Regions from separate parts of the Streptomyces sp. NBC_00442 genome, predicted to be linked through region 3. Evidence: riboswitches for the same ligand, from Rfam matches in the RefSeq annotation. Region 3 holds a riboswitch; each other region holds the start of a gene.
What was found. Region 3 has a riboswitch for cyclic di-AMP ahead of OG432_RS32970 (LysM peptidoglycan-binding domain-containing protein). Riboswitches for the same ligand answer to the same signal wherever they lie in the genome.
Positions count from the first base shown of each region.

Region 1: it holds a riboswitch for cyclic di-AMP, as region 3 does, so the genes downstream of both, OG432_RS15520 (M23 family metallopeptidase) here and OG432_RS32970 (LysM peptidoglycan-binding domain-containing protein) in region 3, are expected to answer to the same signal.
Region 2: it holds a riboswitch for cyclic di-AMP, as region 3 does, so the genes downstream of both, OG432_RS06640 (M23 family metallopeptidase) here and OG432_RS32970 (LysM peptidoglycan-binding domain-containing protein) in region 3, are expected to answer to the same signal.

Region 1 covers NZ_CP107918.1:3,439,728-3,446,183, reverse strand. Annotated here, with positions in the region: gene OG432_RS15530 (MerR family transcriptional regulator) at 1-516, shown strand, start outside; gene OG432_RS15525 (PP2C family protein-serine/threonine phosphatase) at 968-2,089, shown strand; cyclic di-AMP (ydaO/yuaA leader) riboswitch at 2,379-2,549, shown strand; gene OG432_RS15520 (M23 family metallopeptidase) at 2,562-3,662, shown strand; gene OG432_RS15515 (LuxR C-terminal-related transcriptional regulator) at 3,865-4,125, shown strand; gene OG432_RS15510 (hypothetical protein) at 4,235-4,657, shown strand; gene OG432_RS15505 (aldo/keto reductase) at 4,773-5,717, shown strand; gene OG432_RS15500 (PrsW family intramembrane metalloprotease) at 5,759-6,456, opposite strand, start outside.
Region 2 covers NZ_CP107918.1:1,490,703-1,497,158, reverse strand. Annotated here, with positions in the region: gene OG432_RS06655 (DNA gyrase/topoisomerase IV subunit A) at 1-125, opposite strand, end outside; gene OG432_RS06650 (M16 family metallopeptidase) at 334-1,671, shown strand; gene OG432_RS06645 (M16 family metallopeptidase) at 1,689-3,053, shown strand; cyclic di-AMP (ydaO/yuaA leader) riboswitch at 3,267-3,425, shown strand; gene OG432_RS06640 (M23 family metallopeptidase) at 3,440-4,204, shown strand; gene OG432_RS06635 (GntR family transcriptional regulator) at 4,383-5,051, shown strand; gene OG432_RS06630 (HPr family phosphocarrier protein) at 5,324-5,605, opposite strand; gene OG432_RS06625 (bifunctional acetate--CoA ligase family protein/GNAT family N-acetyltransferase) at 5,758-6,456, shown strand, end outside.
Region 3 covers NZ_CP107918.1:7,324,951-7,331,406, forward strand. Annotated here, with positions in the region: gene OG432_RS32955 (phosphatase PAP2 family protein) at 1-497, shown strand, start outside; gene OG432_RS32960 (hypothetical protein) at 638-1,321, shown strand; gene OG432_RS32965 (RraA family protein) at 1,407-2,030, opposite strand; cyclic di-AMP (ydaO/yuaA leader) riboswitch at 2,672-2,856, shown strand; gene OG432_RS32970 (LysM peptidoglycan-binding domain-containing protein) at 2,859-3,641, shown strand; gene OG432_RS32975 (anti-sigma factor antagonist) at 3,898-4,341, shown strand; gene OG432_RS32980 (eCIS core domain-containing protein) at 4,510-6,456, shown strand, end outside.

The DNA.
Region 1 (6,456 bases), 3.9 Mb from region 3:
CAGGAGCGCGAACGCATCGCGCGGCAGATCGCCTCCGTACGGACCACCTTGCACAAGACCGAGGAGGGAGAGGAGCTCATGGCCGAGGAAGTGTTCGACGGGTTCGACCACACGCGGTACGAGGAGGAGGTGAGCCGGCGCTGGGGGCGGGCCGCCTACGAGAAGAGCGACCGCTGGTGGCGCTCGCTCACCGATGAACAGAGGCACGGATTCCGGCGGGAGCACGACGACATCGCCCGCGACTGGGGCCGGGCGTGCGCCGACGGCGCCGCCGTCGACGGCGAGGCGGCCCAGGACATCGCCCGGCGCCACGTCGCATGGCTGTCCACCACCACGGACATCGGCAGGTCGTACGTGACCGGGCTCGGCCGGATGTACGTCGACGACCCGCGCTTCGCCGCCACCTACGACCGGCACGGCGAGGGCACGGCCGTGTTCGTGCGGGACGCCCTCGCCGTATACGCGGAGCGCCACCTCACCGACGGCCCGGCCGGGCGGGGCGGATGCGCGGAGTAGTCTCACCTGCACGATGAGTGAGCACACGGAAACGGCTGCTGCGGGTCGGCGGCGTACGGGAGCAGCGGCGCGGCGGGATGTGCCTGCCGTGCCGCTGCTCCCGCTCGTCCTCTGCGCCCTCGGCGTCCTCTGCGCGCTGGTCCTGAGCGGGTGCCGGGAACCGGGCGGGACCATGCCCGTGTCCGTGCCCCTCACCGTCGAGATGGTGCCCGCCCGGCCCTCGACGCTCCCCGCGGGGTGCCGCCTCAACCGCGGCGGCTGGGCGGAGCTGCCCTGCGTACCCGATCAGGACGCCCACCACCGCCACACCAGAGGAAGCTGCGCCCGGGGCCGCCCGGGACCCCACCGGTGCCGGCTGCGTTGACGACCCGAGGGGCCCGCGCGGCCGGGCCGGCACCCCGTTGGGCGCGCCCGAGTCGCCATCGGGCTCGGCAGGGGCCAGTCTGGACTGGTGCGGCAGCGAGCAGAAGGCGAAGGGCGCCTGGTACGGGCGCTACCCGTGCTCCTGGTTCTCGTGGGCTTCGCCTTCGATGCCTCCACCCCGCCCGAGCTGACCGCCGCCGCGCTGTTCGCGGGCGCGCCGGTCGCCGCGGCCCCGTTCTACTCGGAGCGTGGCACCGCGGCCGTCGGGCTCGGTTCGGTCGCCGCCGTCGTGGCGCTCTGGTTCATACACGACCTCCCCGACCTCGGCGAAGGCGCGAGCGAACTGTTCACCGTGCTCACGGTGAGCGCACTCGCCCTCGTCATCAACCGCATCCTGCGCCGCAGCGGCGAACAGCTGGCATCGGCCCGGGTCATCGCGGAGACCGCGCAGCGCGCCGTGCTGCCCACGCCCGCGTCCCGCATCGGCGGACTGCACGTGGCAGCGCGGTACGAGGCCGCTCAGGCGGACGCCTTCATCGGCGGGGACCTCTTCGCCGTGCAGGAAACCCCGTACGGGGTCCGGCTCATCGTGGGCGATGTCCGTGGCAAGGGACTCCAGGCGGTGGAGGCCGTCGCCGTGGTGATCGGCGCGTTCCGGGAGGCCGCCGAGCAGGAGTCCTCCCTGGAGGCGGTGACCCAGCGCCTGGAGCGGGCGCTGGCCCGCGAGGGCACCCGGCGCGACCGGCTCGACGCCGTCGAGGGGTTCACCACGGCGCTGCTCGCCGAGATCCCGCGCGGCGACGGCACCGTACGCCTGGTGAACCGGGGCCACCCCGAGCCGTTCCTGCTCCACCCGGACGGATCCCTCGACGCGGTCATGCCGGCCGAGCCCGCGCTGCCGCTCGGCATGTCGGACCTCGGTGTGTGGCCGGACCGCGCCGAAGTCCGCCCCTTCCCGGCCGGCACGACGCTGCTGCTCTACACCGACGGGCTCTCCGAGGCGCGCGACGACCGGGGGGTGTTCTACAACCCCGGCGCGCGTCTGCGGGGCGCCATCTTCCCGGGGCCCGACGAGGTGCTGGACGCGCTCGTCGACGACGTACGCCGCTACACCGGCGGCGGCGCGAGCGACGACATGGCGCTGCTCGCGGTGGCCCGCCCGGCCGAAGGGCAGCCCGACCGGCGCCGCACGGTGAAGATCGTGAAGTAGGGGAGGCGGCACGGGGGCGGGCGTTCACCGCGGGCGGGTGTTCACCGTGGGTGCCCGAAAGGTCTCGCTGCGCATAACAATTGACACACCGTCAGGATGTGGATGTTTAAGCGAGCGTGACGGAGGAGACAGTGAGGGGCCGTCAACTGGCCCGGTTTGCCCCGGCAATCGCCGCTAAGTCCGGGCCAAGGTCGTTAACGATCAGTGGGAACGGCTTGGAATCCGGTCCCGCTGTCTATTAACGTTCGATAACGCAGCGCGGCCGTCCCAGCCGCCGCAAAGGCGGCACCGTGCGCATGCGCCGAATCCCGAAAGGGAACCGGGGAACCACCAACTTGGGGTGAATCGGACGTCCGTCATGGGCGCTCGTAGGAGACCTTCCTGCTCCGAACCCTCCCCCCGGGCCTCAAGGGCCAGGGGGGATCCCCACCGCTACCGGTAGGCGGAGACGGAAGGAAAGGAGCGCCTCTCCATGGCGTCCAACGAGCCTGCCCTCGACACCCCCGCCCCCTCCGCGGTGCTGTACGGGGACGCGCCCGGCGAGGACGAGAGCTGGGAGGAGTGGGACCCGACCGAGGAGTCCGTACGACCGCTCCGGGGCCGGCACAGAGTCGCCAAGCAGCGCGGCGGGCTCGCCCGCAGCTCCACCGTCCTGGGGGTCGGTGTCATCGCGGCGGTCGGCGCCGGCGGCATGGCCACCGCGCAGACCAAGCCCCCGGTCTCCATATCCCTGCCCGACTCCCTCACGGACAACCTGCCCGACCTCGGCTCGCTGCCGGGCGTGGGCAGCCTCGTCCCGCACGGCGGCGGGAATGGGGGCGCGGCCGACGCCGCGGACGCGGACGGCCACGAGACCGCGGCGGCCAGGGCCGACCGGAGGTTCGCCGCCGCGCCACTGAGCATGGCCGGGCTCACCACCACCGAGGCCGAGGCGGGCGCCACCGACGCGGGGGAGGCGCTGCGCGCCCGCATCCTGCGGCAGGCCGAGCAGCAGAGGGCCGGGGCCGTCGCCGAGGCGAAGGCGGCCGCCGAGAAGGCCGCGGCGGAGAAGGCGGCCGCGGAGGCCAGGGCCAAGCAGGACGCCGCCGAGGCCAAGGCCGCGGCCGAGAAGAAGGCGGCGGACGAGGCCGCGGCGAAGAAGGCGGAGGCGGAGCGGCTGGCCGTGCTGGCCGCCGCGTACTCCCTGCCGGTCGGCTCGTACACCCTCACCTCCACGTTCGGCGAGGCCGGTTCGATGTGGTCCTCGGGCCACCACACCGGCCTCGACTTCGCGGCGCCGACGGGCACGCCGCTCAAGGCGGTCCACTCCGGGACGGTCAAGTCGGCGGGATGGGCGGGTGCGTACGGGTATCGCACGGTCATCACGCTGGATGACGGCAGCGAGCTCTGGTACTGCCACCAGTCGTCGCTCGCGGTGAGCGTGGGGCAGAAGGTGTCGACGGGGGACGTGATCGGGCGCGTCGGCGCGACCGGGAACGTGACGGGCCCGCACCTCCACCTGGAGGTGCACACCCCGTCCGGCACGGGCATCGACCCCATGACGTGGCTCCAGTCCAAGGGGCTGCATCCCTGAGGGGGCGACCCCCAGGGGTCCGGGGCGGAACTCCGGGGGATTTCGGTGAGTGGAATTCGCTGGGTGGACTCATCCGGCATTCGCGGCGCAATCGAATCAATCCGTGACCCTCATTTCATCGGCAAAGTTCCTGTCATTGCTCCCTGCGCTAGCGTGGCCCCGGCCTTGTCGGGGTCCACGTCTTGCATTCCCTGGGGGGAACATGGAAAACAAGGACACGCCTCTCGCAGTCCCCGAAACGGAACTCCGCATTCTTTGGTTCTTGTACCAGGGATATGAGGATGCCCGCGTCGCACGAGTCATGGGGCTGAGTCACCGCACCGTCCAGCGCCATGTGAAGAAGTTGATGGACCGGGCGGGGGTGGCCAGTCGGCTCGCTCTCGGCGCGCGGGCCCAGGAGCTGGGGTGGCTGGGGCCTCGGCCGTGCGCCGCGCAGCGGCGAGGTCTGCGGTCGGTGGCGTAATTACGTCATGGGAATTGATGCCGAGTGAATCGAGGATTCCTCGACTAGATTGCCTCGCGTCATCACCGAACTCCCGGGAGTGCTCATGAGAAAGCGTACGGCTACATGGATGGCGACGGTCGGGCTCGTCGCATCGGGCGTGATATTCGGAGCGGCGCCGTCCGCCTCCGCGGCCAACTGGGGATGCCCCGGCTCCCAGGTGGACTCGTATACGAGCAGGAACTCGGCGGGTGAGACGCTGAGCCACACCTATCTCTTCTACTCCAGTGCGTCGAACGGCACCGACTGCGCGGTCACCGTAGCCGCGAAATACGCCGGGAAGGCGTACGAGCTCGGGGTGGACATCTGGACCTCCGACTGGGTTCAGCACGACGGTGACCTCGGCAATTACGCTTCTTATGCCGGGCCGGTGAAGATCACCAACACGAACGGAAAGTGCCTGAACCTGGAGGCGACCGTAGGCAACGGGCCGATGCACTCGAACGGCGAGGTCATCGGCGGTGGCAACTGGTACGGCGTGCACTGCGGATAGTCCGACCCGACTGTTCCGTCGTCGCCGCCCACCGGGGCTGCCGCGCAGGCACGCGGAGCCGGAAGCAGGCACGCGGAGGCGGAATAGGCGGCGCAGTACGGGGGTTGGGGTCGCCATGACTTCTCTTCGCGCGCTCGGCGGCTCCGACCTCGCCGTCTTCCCTCTCGCTCTCGGCGGCAACGTCTTCGGCTGGACCGCCGACCAGGACCAGTCCTTCGCCGTGCTCGACGCCTATGCCGCCGGCGGGGGCAACTTCGTGGACACCGCCGACGCCTACTCGAAGTGGGCTCCGGGCAACTCGGGCGGCGAGTCCGAGACGATCATCGGGAAGTGGCTGGCCGCCCGGGGCAACCGGGACGGCATGGTCATCGCCACGAAGGTCGGCTCGCACCCCCGGTACGAGGGCCTCGCCGCGACCACGATCAAGGCCGCCGCCGAGGAGTCGCTGCGCCGCCTCGGGACCGACTACATCGACCTGTACTACACGCACTTCGACGACACCTCCGTCCCCGTCGAGGAGATCGTCACCGCCCTCGACCAGTTGGTGAAGGACGGCAAGGTCCGGGCGATCGCCGCCTCCAACATCTCTCCGGAGCGGCTTCAGGAGTCCCTCGACTTCTCCGACCGCGAGGGCCTCGCCAAGTACGCGGCGCTCCAGCCGCACTACAACCTCGTCTCCCGTGGCACCTACGAGGGCGCGCTCCAGGACACCGCGTCGCGGGCCGGTCTGGCCGCCGTCCCCTACTTCGCGCTCGCCTCCGGCTTCCTCACCGGCAAGTACCGTCCGGGCCGGCCCGTGGACAGCGCGCGGGCCGAGGGCGCGGGCAAGCACCTGGACAGCGAGCGGGGCCGCACGGTGCTCGCCGCGCTCGACCGGATCGCCCAGGAGCACGACGCCGAGATCGCCACCGTCGCACTGGCCTGGCTGGCCGCCCGGCCCACCGTCGCCGCGCCCATCGCCTCCGCCCGCACCGTGGAGCAGCTCCCGGCGCTGCTCGCCGTCGCCGACCTGGAACTGACGGACGCGCAGATCTCCGAGCTGACGGCCGCCTCCGCGTAGGCCCTCCTCACAGGGCCGGCGCCGGCCCCCGGCCCCGGCCGTCAGCGCAGGTAGGGATTGCGCGGGGCGTACTGGGCCGGCCCCGCCGCCGGGCCCGGCTGTCCGTACGGGGCGTACCGAGGGGGCGTGCCGTACCGCGGCTGCGGGGCGTACTGCGTGGGTGTGCCGTACGGCGTGTGCTGGGGGTACTGCGCGTGCTGGGTGTAGGGGTGCGGCGGGCCAGGCTGTGGGGGCATCCAGATGCGGCCCGTCGCTCCCGCCGCGTACAGCAGCGCCGGGCCTGCGACCGGCTTGCGCTCCCACAGATGGTGGAGCAGCTCCTGCTCGCGGGCCGCGAAATCGGGCCCGGGGCCGGTGGCGCCCGCGCTCCGGTACGCCCGGTGGCGCAGGAACGCGAGCGCGGTCGCGAACGCCTCGTACTCGGCGACCGCACGCGCCGCGGCCTTCCCGCCGAAGCGGTGGTGCGCGAAGTCGCGTGCCGCCGCGCGGGCCCGCATCGAGGACAGCGCGAGCGGCTCCGCGGGCCCGAGCCAGCCGGCCGCCGCGTAGGCGGGCAGCTCGGCCGCGACCGTACGCAGCTCGCGCTGCCGGCTCCAGACCGCGAGCCAGGTCAGCAGCCCGAACACCGGCACCATGACGGCCCCGTACACGATGTAGAAGCCGTACACCCCGAACAGTGTCGAGCTGTTCCACAGGGCGTGCATGCCCATCGCGAGCACCAGGCCGAGCAGCGGGAGGC
Region 2 (6,456 bases), 5.8 Mb from region 3:
GAGTAGATCACGGAGTACGCGTACTCGAGGAAGGAGCCCTGCATCTCGTCGACGACGTCGATGTCGAGGATCCGCTCCTCGAAGTCGTCGGGCGGCGGCGGGGTCTTCGTGCTGCGGCGGGCCATCGCGGCTGCTGCTCCTTCACGTACCGGATCGGATCACTGATGCCGACCATTGTGGACCGTCCCACTGACAACGCCGACCGCGACCCGGGAACTTCGCCAGGTGCCCGCGCGCTTGCATACAGTGGCAGGACTTCTCAACCCAGGACTTCCTCCGCCAGTACTTCACACTGCGGTACTGCACATCGCGAACGAAGGGACGTACATGCCCATGGGTCACACGGCCACAGCGCAGGCCGGCTCCGGCGGCCTGACAGCGACTGAGCACCGACTGGCCAACGGCCTGCGCGTGGTGCTCTCCGAGGACCACCTGACCCCGGTCGCCGCGGTGTGCCTCTGGTACGACGTCGGTTCGCGCCACGAGGTCAAGGGCCGCACCGGCCTCGCCCACCTCTTCGAGCACCTCATGTTCCAGGGCTCCCAGCAGGTCCACGGCAACGGCCACTTCGAGCTGGTGCAGGGCGCCGGCGGCTCGCTCAACGGCACCACCAGCTTCGAGCGCACCAACTACTTCGAGACCATGCCCACCCACCAGGTGGAGCTCGCGCTCTGGCTGGAGGCCGACCGCATGGGCTCGCTGCTGGCCGCCCTCGACGAGGAGTCGATGGACAACCAGCGCGACGTCGTCAAGAACGAGCGCCGCCAGCGCTACGACAACGTGCCCTACGGCACCGCGTTCGAGAAGCTCACCGCGCTCGCCTACCCCGAGGGCCACCCCTACCACCACACTCCGATCGGCTCGATGGCCGACCTGGACGCGGCGACCCTCGACGACGCGCGGCAGTTCTTCCGTACGTACTACGCGCCCAACAACGCGGTGCTCTCGGTGGTCGGCGACATCGACCCCGAGCAGACGCTGGCCTGGGTGGAGAAGTACTTCGGCTCCATCCCCTCCCACGACGGCAAGCAGCCGCCCCGCGACGGCGCCCTGCCCGGCACCATCGGCGGGCAGCTGCGCGAGGTCGTCGAGGAGGACGTCCCCGCGCGCGCCCTCATGGCCGCCTACCGGCTGCCCCACGACGGCACCCGCGAGGCCGATGCCGCCGACCTGGCGCTGACCGTCCTCGGCGGCGGCGAGTCCTCCCGGCTGCACAACCGCCTGGTCCGCCGCGACCGGAGCGCGGTCGCCGCGGGCTTCGGCCTGCTGCGCCTCGCCGGCGCCCCCTCGCTCGGCTGGCTGGACGTCAAGACGTCCGCGGGCGTCGAGGTCCCCGACATCGAGGCCGCGGTCGACGAGGAGCTCGCGCGGTTCGCCGCCGAGGGCCCGACCGCCGAGGAGATGGAGCGCGCCCAGGCCCAGTTGGAGCGCGAATGGCTCGACCGGCTCGGCACGGTGGCCGGCCGCGCCGACGAACTGTGCCGCTACGCCGTGCTGTTCGGCGACCCGCAGCTCGCCCTGACCGCCGTCGACCGCGTGCTGGAGATCACCGCGGACGAGGTCAAGGCGATCGCCGCCGCGACGCTGCGCCCCGACAACCGGGCGGTCCTGGTGTACGAGCCCACCGCGGCACCCGAGGCAGGCAACGAAGAGGAAGAGGCGGGCCAGTGACGGACGCTGTCGTGACCATGGAGTTCCACCCGCAGCCCACCGCGGGCGCGGCCAAGCCGTGGGCCTTCCCGGCCCCCGAGCGCGGGACGCTCGACAACGGCCTGACCGTGCTGCGCTGCGACCGCCCCGGCCAGCAGGTCGTCGCCGTCGAGATCTTCCTCGCGGCCCCGCTCGACGCCGAGCCCGAGGGCCTCGACGGCGTCGCCACGATCATGGCGCGCGCCCTGACCGAGGGCACCGACAAGCACTCGGCGGAGGAGTTCGCCGCCGAACTGGAGCGCTGCGGCGCCACCATCGACGCGCACGCCGACCACCCCGGCGTCCGGGTCTCCCTCGAAGTGCCCGTCTCGCGACTGCCCAAGGCGCTCTCGCTGCTCGCCGACGCGCTGCGCGCCCCCGCGTTCGCCGACGCCGAGATCGAGCGGCTGGTGGCCAACCGGCTCGACGAGATCCCGCACGAGCAGGCCAACCCGGCCCGCCGCGCCGCCAAGCAGCTCTCCAAGGAGCTCTTCCCCGCCACCGCGCGCATCTCCCGGCCCCGCCAGGGCACCGAGGAGACGGTCGCCGCGATCGACGCGGCCGCGGTGCGTGCCTTCTACGAGGCGTACGTGCGTCCCGCCACGGCCGTCACCGTCGTCGTCGGCGATCTGTCGGGCACCGACCTCGACGCGATCCTCGCGGACACCCTGGGCGCCTGGACCGGCAACACCGCGAAGGCGCGCCCCGTCCCGCCGATCACCGCCGACGACAGGGGCAGGGTCGTCATCGTGGACCGCCCCGGCGCGGTCCAGACGCAGCTGCTCATCGGTCGCATCGGCCCCGACCGCCACGACCGGGTCTGGGCGGCCCAGGTGCTCGGCACGTACTGCCTGGGCGGCACCCTGACCTCGCGCCTGGACCGCGTGCTGCGCGAGGAGAAGGGCTACACCTACGGGGTGCGTTCCTTCGGCCAGGTGCTGCGCTCGGGGCCGGAGGGCGGCGCCGCGATGCTCGCCATCAGCGGCTCGGTCGACACCCCGAACACCGGGCCCGCCCTGGACGACCTGTGGAAGGTGCTGCGCAAGCTCGCCGCCGAGGGTCTGACGGACGCGGAGCGCGAGAGCGCCGTGCAGAACCTGGTGGGTGTCGCGCCCCTCAAGTACGAGACCGCGGCGGCGGTCGCGGCGACCCTCGCCGACCAGGTCGAGCAGTTCCTGCCGGACGACTACCAGGCCCAGCTGTACGCGCAGCTCGCGGAGACCGGCACCGTGGAGGCGACGGCGGCCGTCGTCAACGCCTTCCCGGCCGACCGGCTCGTCACGGTGCTCGTGGGCGACGCGGCGCAGATCGCGGAGCCGGTGCGGGCGCTCGGAATCGGTGAAGTGAGCGTCGTCACGGGCTGATTGACGCGTCGTCGAGCCCCGTACTTCCGGGGCATACGGGACCCCGGTGGCGCACGCGCCTCCGGGGTCCCCCCATATGTCCGGTTTATTGGAGAGGTTGCCTGTCTGTCATGTGGCGTGCGCAACAAAAACCGGCGTCTGTTTGGTGATTGAAAGATCAGCCGTCTAGCGTCAATCGCGCTGTCCGTCACCACCCGTCGCAGCCGCGGCACCGGACAGTGATCGCCGAGTCCCCGATGGCGCGAGCCAGGGGAGCCGGGGACCCACTCAGTCCCTGGGGTGAATCGGACGCCCCCGCCCGCGGGGGAGCCCGTAGGAGACCTTCCTGCTCCGAACCCGTCAGCTAACCCGGTAGGCGAGATGGAAGGAAAGGACACCGCCGCTCCATGGCGTTCACCCGTGCCACCGGGAAACATCGCGCGCCCAGCCGGATGACGCGCCGCAGCGCGAACATCGCGGGCATCGCCACCCTCGCCACCGCCGGAGTCGTAGGCACCCTCGCCTCCCCGGCCGTCGCCGCCCCGAGCACCACCACCGACACCGGCCTCACCCAGGCCATCGTCATCGGCGACACCCTCGCCGACCAGCTCGGCGCCCAGGCCGACGCGCAGAAGCAGGCGGCCGCGAAGGCCAAGGCGAAGGCGGAGGCCGAAGCCGAGGCCAAGCGCAGGGCCGAGCAGCGCGCCCAGGAGGCCCGCGAGGCCAAGGAGCGCGCCGCGCGCGAGGCCGAGCGCAAGCGCCTCAACACGTTTGTCGCCCCCATAGCCAACAGCTATGTGTCCACGGGCTACAAGACCGGCGGATCGCTGTGGTCCTCCGGCAGCCACACGGGCATCGACTTCCACGCGGGCATCGGCACCCCGGTGCACGCCGTGGGTCTGGGCACCGTCGTGGAGGCCGGCGCGGGCGGCGCGTACGGCAACAACGTCGTGATCAAGATGCACGACGGCACGTACACGCAGTACGGCCACCTCTCGGTCATCCAGGTCTCCGTCGGCCAGTCCGTGGAGCCCGGCACCCAGATCGCCCTCTCGGGCAACACCGGCAATACCACCGGCCCGCACCTCCACTTCGAGGCCCGCACCGGCCCGGAGTACGGCTCGGACATCGACCCGATCGCCTACCTGCGGTCGCACGGCGTGAGCGTCTGAGGCGCCTCGGCCTCCGCGCACACCGAAGACCCCCGGCATCGCGCCGGGGGTCTTCGCCGTTGGCCCGAAGGCGTCCGCGGGTCCCGGCCGTCATCCGGAAGTAACACGGCGTCGATACAGTCGCCGCTCGGGCGTCGCCCGACCGCGATCCGGCGGGAATCCAGGCGGAGGTTCGGACGTGCGTGTTCCGGCGCATTCCATCGGCGCGGCGATCCGCGACGACATCGTCTCGGGCGTTTTCGAGCCCGGCCGCAGACTCGCCGAAGAAGCCCTCGCGCGCCGTTACGGGGTGTCCCGCGTCCCGGTCCGCGAGGCCCTGCGCACGCTGGAGTCCGAGGGGTTCGTCACCACCCGCAGACACGTCGGCGCCCATGTCGCCGAACTCACCGACCGCGAGGCCGCCGACCTCCTCGAACTGCGCCTGTTCCTGGAGCCGTTGGCCGCGGCGCGGGCCGCCCAACGCCGCGACGAGGCCCATCTCCGGGTGCTGAGCGGCCTGGTGAGGCTGGGTCAGGGGCGGGCGGGCCGCGGCCGGGGGGAGGATCCGCGCTCCTTGTGGGGCTGGTTCCACGAGACGCTGGCCCAGGCCTCCGCGAGCCCCGGACTCATCGCGCTGCTCGCGCAGTTGCGGCACAAGGTCGCCTGGATGTACGTCGTCGAACCGCCGGCCCGCCCGGCCGAGGCATGGGCCCTGCTCGGCGCGATCACCGACGCGGTGGCCCGGCACGACGCCGAACGCGCCCGTGCCCTCACGGCCCAGCACGCCGAGCGCTCCCTGCCGGCCCACCGGCTGCGCCGCCCCGCGCCGCCGCGGCACGGCGCCAGCACCGCGGACGCCCGCGCGTAAGGGCCACGCCGGACAGGCCGTACCCGGACAGGCCGTACCCGGACAGGCCGTACTCGGACAGGCCGTACTCGGACAGGCCGTACTCGGACAGGCCGTACTCGGACAGGCCGTACCCGGACGACAAGCCGTACCCGGGCAAGCCGTATATGAACAGCCGACACCGAGGGAGCGGCGGCATTCCGGCGCCCGGAACGTGCGGGCGCGCAGGAAGACGAAAGGACCGCCGGGCCCGGATCCGGGTCCCGCGGTCCTCCGATGTGCTGCCGGCCGGCTCAGACGGTCTCGGGGAGTTCCTCAAGACCCTCGGCGACCAGCTTGGCCAGACGGTCGAGCGCGGCGTCCGCGCCCTCGGCGTCGGAGGCCAGCACGATCTCCTCGCCGCCCTGCGCGCCCAGGCCGAGCACCGCGAGCATCGACGCGGCGTTGACCGGGTTGCCGTCGGCCTTGGCGATCGTCATGGGGACTCCGGCGGCCGTGGCGGCACGGACGAAGATGGACGCGGGGCGGGCGTGCAGGCCCTCGGCCCAGCCGACGTTGACGCGGCGCTCAGCCATGGTGTTGCCCTTCGAAATCTCTGACGGTTGTCTAGACCAGTCTCTCATGTGGTGCACGGTGCTCCTGCCGACTTTAGGCCCGGGTGCGCCGCCGATCGGCCCTTGCCACCTTCCCCCGCCCCGTACGGCCCCGCGACCCGTACGCTTTCCGTATGACGACGGCGTCCGACCCCGCGTACCCGGCCCACTGGGAGGCCGACGTGGTGCTCCGTGACGGCGGCACCGCGCGCATCCGGCCCATCACCTCCGAGGACGCCGAGCGGCTCGTCTCCTTCTACGAGCTGGTCTCGGACGAGTCGAAGTACTACCGCTTCTTCGCGCCCTACCCGAGGCTCTCCGCCAAGGACGTGCACCGCTTCACCCATCACGACTACGTCGACCGCGTGGGGCTCGCCGCGACCGTCGGCGGCGAGTTCATCGCGACCGTCCGCTACGACCGGATCAACGCCCAGGGGCGGCCGGCCTCCGCCCCCGCCGACGAGGCCGAGGTCGCCTTCCTCGTCCAGGACGCCCACCAGGGCAGGGGCGTCGCCTCCACCCTGCTCGAACACATCGCGGCGGTGGCCCGCGAGCGCGGCATCCGGCGGTTCGCGGCCGAGGTGCTGCCCGCCAACAGCAAGATGATCAAGGTGTTCACGGACGCCGGCTACCAGCAGAAGCGCTCCTTCGAGGACGGCTCGGTCCACCTCACCCTCGACCTGGAACCCACCGCCGAGTCGCTCGCCGTGCAGCGCGCCCGTGAGCTGCGCGCCGAGGCGCGCTCCGTGCAGCGCCTGCTCGCGCCCGGCTCCGTCGCGGTCATCGGCGCCGGCCGCGCCCCCGGGGGCGTCGGCCGGGCGGTGCTGCGCAAC
Region 3 (6,456 bases):
ACACCAGTTACGGCGTCGCCCTGTTCGCGGTGTTCATGCTCGTCGGCTGGTGGATCGCCCGGCGCAAGGAAGCCCCGGTGATGGCGGCGGCACTGGCCGCGCCGGTCGCGATGGTGCTCGCGTACGGGGTCAACGACGCGGTCAAGTCGGTGTTCACGGAGCCGCGCCCCTGCCGGGCGCTTCCGCACGACTTCCTGATCGAGAAGTGCCCGCCGCTGGACGACTACGCCTTCCCCAGCAACCACACCACGGTCGTGGCGGCGGCGGCGGTCGCCCTGTTCTTCGTGGACCGCCGCCTCGGCGCCGTCGCCACGATGGCCGCACTCGTCATGGGTGCCTCGCGCGTGTACGTCGGCGCGCACTATCCGCACGATGTGCTGGTCGCGTTCGTCGTCGGAGGGGTGGTCGCGTTCGTGGTGTCGTGGTCCGCGCGCCGGTACGCGGCTCCGCTCGTCACCCGGCTCCGAGGCGGCGCCCTGAAGCCGCTGCTGGCCTGAAGCGGGCATGTCGAGGGCGGCCCGTCCGCGTCCACGGGAAGCCGGTCGACGGGGCTGCGACGGAGTCGGCCGGTGCGGGCGGACGTGCACCGGTGTCGCACCGGTGTCCAGAGCGGTCCGGACCCCCTAGGCTCGGCGACGTGCTGAGAATCGTCGACGAACTCGCCGGACCCGGACCGCTGCGCATCTGCGCCCATGCCCCCGCCGACGGCGATGCGGGGACGGGACTTCGGGTGCTGCTGATCGCCGACGTCCTTGCCCGCGTCGTCGAACTGCGGGGCCGGGCCGTGCTCGTGGGGTGGACGGGACCGGCCTACTCGGCGGCCGCCACCGGGCTCCGCCCGGCCGACGCCGAGGGCGATGCGGCGGCGATCGCCGAAGCGCTCGGCGGTCCGCCCGGCGTCCACCTCACCAGCGGCACGTACGAGGGGGCGAGCAGCGCCTGCCTGCGGATCGGCGAAGCAGCACTGCCTCCGCTCGACGGTCTCGATCCACTGGCGGTACGCCTGCTCCTGCTCGGCCACGCCTACGAGGAGCCCGTCACGGCCACGGCCGGCGCGATCGGCGAAGCGGCGGTCACACTGAGCCGGTGGCGGCGCGCCGTGGCGCACTGGGCCGCACGGCCGTCCAAGCCGATCCCCGCCGACCTCAAGGCCGCGGCACGCGCCGCCCTGGACGGCCGCCTCGACACCGCCGCCGTCCTGCGCCTTCTGGAAGACCTGGAGACGACGGCCGAGGTGCCCGAGGGGGCCAAGTTCGAGACGTTCTCCCATCTGGACCGGGCGCTCGGCCTCGAACTCGTCCGCGAGGTGGGCACGGTCTGACCCGGCGGGCTGCGGGGGGGCTTCCCCCCTGAACCCGCGCCGCGTGCACGGTGGTTGAGTGCTGCCCCTCAACCCTGACCGCCCTTCAGTCTTCGAATCCGCCTTCGCTCAGGATGACGTCGATGCGGCTGCGGTGCGCCGCTTCCCACGCGTCGAGCGACTCGTCGGCCTCCTTGGCCAGTTTGCGCCGCGCGTCGACGAGCACCTGCTCCCTGCGGGCGTGCGGCGTGACCACGACGCCCTCCTCGTCGGCCACCACGACATCGCCCGGACTCACGCGCACTCCGCCGCAGAGCACCGGCACGTTGAGCGGCTCGACGGCCTTCTTGGCGCCCGGCACGGGAATGACGCCACGGGCGAAGACGGGGAAGCCCAACTCGCGTACCTCTGCGAGATCGCGAATGACTCCGTCGGCCACGAAGGCCGCGATGCCCCGGCGTTGGGCGACGGCGCACACGTTTCCGCCGGCGAGCGCGTAGTCCAGGTCGCCCGATTCGACGACGATGACCGAACCGGGCTCGGCGCGGTGAATGGCCGCGTGCAGCATGAGGTTGTCACCCGCAGGACACCGAACGGTGAATGCGGGACCGGCGACCCGCGGAACCGGTGACCACAAAGGGCGAATTCCGATATCCATGACCTGCTTGCGCCCGAGGAGATCGGCGAGCGTGGTCGGCGGAATGTTCTTGAATTCAGCGATGTCGTTCATGTTCTTCCTTGGTCGGGGCGCGAGTTGTGCGGGACAAGCCAACGGCGGTGACCCTGCGGCGCCGAATTGCCCATGGTCTCAGGCCGTCTGATCCGCCGCCAGGACCCTTCCCCCGTGTGAGGGGGTCCGTGACGGCATGCGGTGTGGTGCGGGGCGCGGTGCTCCAGAAGGCGGGAAGGCGGGGGTAGGAGACGTCTGGCCCTCCCTGGCCATGGCCACCACCGAGTCCGCGCAGACCTAGCGCAGACCTCGCGCAGACCTCGCGCAGAGATCGTCGGAGCGAAGCCCCCCCACCCTCCCTCGGTCGGCTGCGCACACAAAAGTCCCTAGTGTCCGAAATGGAGCATTATGGGATTTACCGTCGCGCGCCGAGAAATGTCCATATTGGGACTAATGGGTGGGCCTCGCCGCTTTTGCTAATACGGCGTTCGGTTCCCGGATGGCCGAGTGAATTGGGTCACTCGCCCGACGGGCTGTCAGGAAAGCTCCCCAGGGTCATTCGGGTTCATTTTCAAGAGAGTTGACGGATTCGGCGGGGGTGTCCCAGGGGCATGGATTTCCGTGGATCAATATTCCGGATCATGCGCAATGAATTCTGGCCTTGTTTCCGCTCGGCCCCTTCGTTTACGTTCACCGTCAATCCGGATGGAACGCCGAATCCTGCCACCGTCCGGTACCTCCCAGACACGTAGGGCAGGAGCGGGGGACCCAGGTAAGCCGCCGGTCCGGATTTCCGGAACGGCTGGGGTGAAGTCGCGTGCATCGCGGCCGGACATCTCCCGTCCGAACCCGACAGCTCACCTCGCAGGCGACGGAGAGGAAAAAACCATGCCTGCAAAGGGCAAGCACCGCCGCCCCAAGTCCCGCTCGTTCAGCCGGGGCCTCGCCGTCGCCGGTACGGGCGGCGCCGTACTCGCCATGCCGGTGATCGGCGCGACCACGGCCGCCGCCGCGCCCGCGTCGGTCCACACCGCCACGGTGGCGAGCGTCGCCGCGGCCGCCAAGTCGGTCACGGCGGTGAAGGCGGCTCCCCTGAGCTACGACGTCGTCTCGGGCGACTCGCTCTCCCGGATCGCCGACGCCCTCAAGGTGAGCGGTGGCTGGAAGCAGCTGTACCAGGACAACCGGAGCGTCATCGGCAGCAACCCCGCCGTGATCCGCCCCGGCATCAGGCTCACCGTCGGTGGCCCGGCCCCGGCCGCCGCCACGACCGCGCGCGACGCCTCGGCCGACCGGGCCGACCGCTCCGCGCGCCCGGCCACCCTCACCACGGCGAGCACGGCCTCCTACACCAACAACCTCGACGGCTGGATCAAGCAGTCGCTCGCCATCATGGCCCAGCAGGGCATCCCCGGCACCTACGACGGCATCTACCGCAACGTCATGCGGGAGTCCTCGGGCAACCCCATGGCGATCAACAACTGGGACTCCAACGCGGTGGCCGGAACCCCCTCCAAGGGACTCCTCCAGGTCATCCAGCCCACGTTCACCGCCTTCCACGTGCCCGGCACCTCCACGGACCTCTACGACCCGATCGCCAACATCACCGCGGCGTGCAACTACGCCGCCAAGACCTACGGCTCGATCGACAACGTCTTCGGCGCCTACTGAGCCCGCTGCCGCGGACCGAACACGCAAGACGGCCGGACGCCCTCGACGTGAGGAGGGCGTCCGGCCGTACCGTCGGGCCTCCGCGCGGCGGCGGCGCAACTTCGGTTCACCCGCCGGGATGAACAATCTCAAGGCTGCACGTTTCTGCAGGCGTGCTTGTTCCTAGGGTGGTAAGGCGTCACCCGGACCACGGTGACTGCCCGATTACCGTGCCCCCCCGCACCCCCCGGGGGCCCTTGCTGGACCGGGAGCTGCCATGGGAACCACCGCTCGGCCGTCCGTCTCGGCCCCCGTGCCGCTCCCGCCCGGCCTGCTTCCGGAGCGGTGCCGCCACGCCCGTACCCATCTGGTCCGGGGAGTCACGGTCGTCGAGGTCCACGGCACCGTCGACCTGGCCAGCGCCCCCGACGTACGGGTGCATCTCGACGCGGCCACCCAGCCGCCCGGCGCCCGCGTGGTCGTGGACCTGCGGCCCGTGGAATTCTTCGACTGTGCCGTCCTCACGCTGCTCTTCCGGGCGCACCGCAGGATCCGGGAGCGCGGCGGCCGGCTCGGCGTGGTGTGCGTACGGCCATGGCATCTGCGGGTGCTCGCCGCGGGTGGGCTCGACGCGCTGGTCCGTCCGGTCGCGACGGTCGAGGAGGCGGCGCTCACCGCGCCGTTCGCACCGCCCCCGGAGACCGACATCAATCACCGCTGAGGCGAATCCAGTTGGACGGGTCCGTGGCGCGGTGACGCTCTTCGCCCATCACACCGCGAGCGCCCCGTCGGTGCCCCTGCGGCTGCCCTTCCGTACCTTCACCGGCGTACCCCCACGGTGATATGCACGTACGGCCGGACATCGCGTCCCACCACCAAAGGGGTTCACGTGCACGCCCAGGACAGCCAGCAGGGCCGATCCGCCACGCCCGGCGGGCCCGTGCCGCGGGCGGGTGAGCGCGACGAGGCGGCACTACGGGGACCTGGCGGGGCGGCCGCGGGGTTCAGCCCCGCGCAGGTGCTCGCCCTCCAGCGGTCCGCCGGGAACGCCGCGGTGGCCGGACTTGTCGCCCAGCGTGCCGCGGCCGTGCGGTCCTCCGGCCACGATGTGCAGCGCTCCTCCGTCCACGACGTGCTGCGCGGGTCCGGTCAACCCCTGGCTTCGGAGGTGCGCGCCGACATGGAGAGCAGGCTCGGCGCCGACTTCGCGGACGTCCGGGTGCACAACGACGTCGCGGCGCAGCGCTCGGCGGCCGAGATCGGCGCCCGTGCCTACACCTCCGGAAGCCATGTCGTGGTGGGCCGGGGTGGTGCCGACCGCCATACCCTCGCCCACGAGCTCACCCATGTCATCCAGCAGCGCCAAGGACCCGTGGCCGGCACCGACACGGGCGGGGGCCTGAGCATGTCGGACCCTTCGGACGCCTTCGAGCGGGCGGCGGAGGCGAACGCCACGCGCGCGCTGTCCGAGCCCGCGGCCGGTGCCGAGGCGACGGCCGACCCGGTACAGCGGGCATGTGACGGGGCGTCGCACCCGCACCCGGCGGGCCCCGCCGTCGTACAGCGGGCCGTGGGATTCGAGTTCGAGGCACAGTGGAACGTCCGGCGGGTGGCCGATCCCGTGGCCGACACCGCGACCCATGAGCAACGGACCGCGGACAGGGAGCGGTTGCTCGATGCCAAGCTCCTCGCCCTGGCGATCAAACCCGAGGCGAAGCAACTCACCGACGAGGAGAAGGCGGAGTCGCCCGAGGCCCTCAGGGCGCGCTGGTTCGACGGGGCGTTCCTCACCGAGGCCGGTGAACGCCGCCTGGAGCAGACCGAGTTCAGGCGGGGCACCGCGCAGCGGGCGGCGTCCGAGATGAGCCTGATGATCTCCAGCCAGATTCCCGAGGCGCCCCTGCTCGGTGAGAACCTCGGCAAGGGGCGCGGGCCCGAGGGCGTGGTGGTGCGGGGCACCAAGTACGACCTGACCGCCGACGCCAGTCCCTCGGGCGGCTCTAACCTGGAGTGGGTGACCGACCCGTTGGACACGGTGGCCGAGGTCGGTTCCGTGCTCGACGGCATCACCGGCATGACCCGCTACCTCAACGGGCGTCAGAAGGACTCCTTCATCCCGTCGGAGGACGTCACGGCGGGAGGCGGCACCCCCGAGCCGCACCTGCGCATCTACCCCTTCCGCGGGGCGCTCTCGTTCGCCCCGCAGACCACCGCCGGGATGCGCCTCGACCGGCTGCCGGACCTGATCGGCTATCTGGCCGACAAGGAGGAGAAGCCGAAGTCCAAGTCCCTGGGCGGCGTGTTGAACAGCGTGCACGGGAAACTCACCCACGCCGGTGAGCGGCGTACGCAGGCACGCCGTGACCTCTTCGGCGGCGGGTTCGGTGCGCTGCCCGCGGCCAAGTCGGGAGCGGAGCGGGCGGTGGGGGAGTTCGGCGCGTCCCCTCCCGAGGGGCTCTCCCTGTCGAAGGGCGACATCGGCAGCCTGACGGGTCTGGTCATGCATCTCGGCGCCTACGTGCTGGAGGGCGAGGAGATGAAGGCGGGTGCCAACGCCAAGTCGATCGCGGGCGGCCTCATGGCCCGCACCGACTTCGCCCACACCTTCGGACTGCTGCCGCGTCCCGTGCAGGAGTACTTCCGCGCGCACCCCGATGGGTTCGCCGATCTGGTCCTGACCGCCGTCGACCGCGAGGGGAACAGGCCGCTGTTCGGGGCGCCGGTGGAGCGCGGCCTGGCGAACGACCGCACCCGGACGGCGATCGCGCTCACCCGGTCGAAGTGGCTCCGGACGGTGGCCCTCGGGCACGACCTCCTGAAGAACACCGAGCACCTG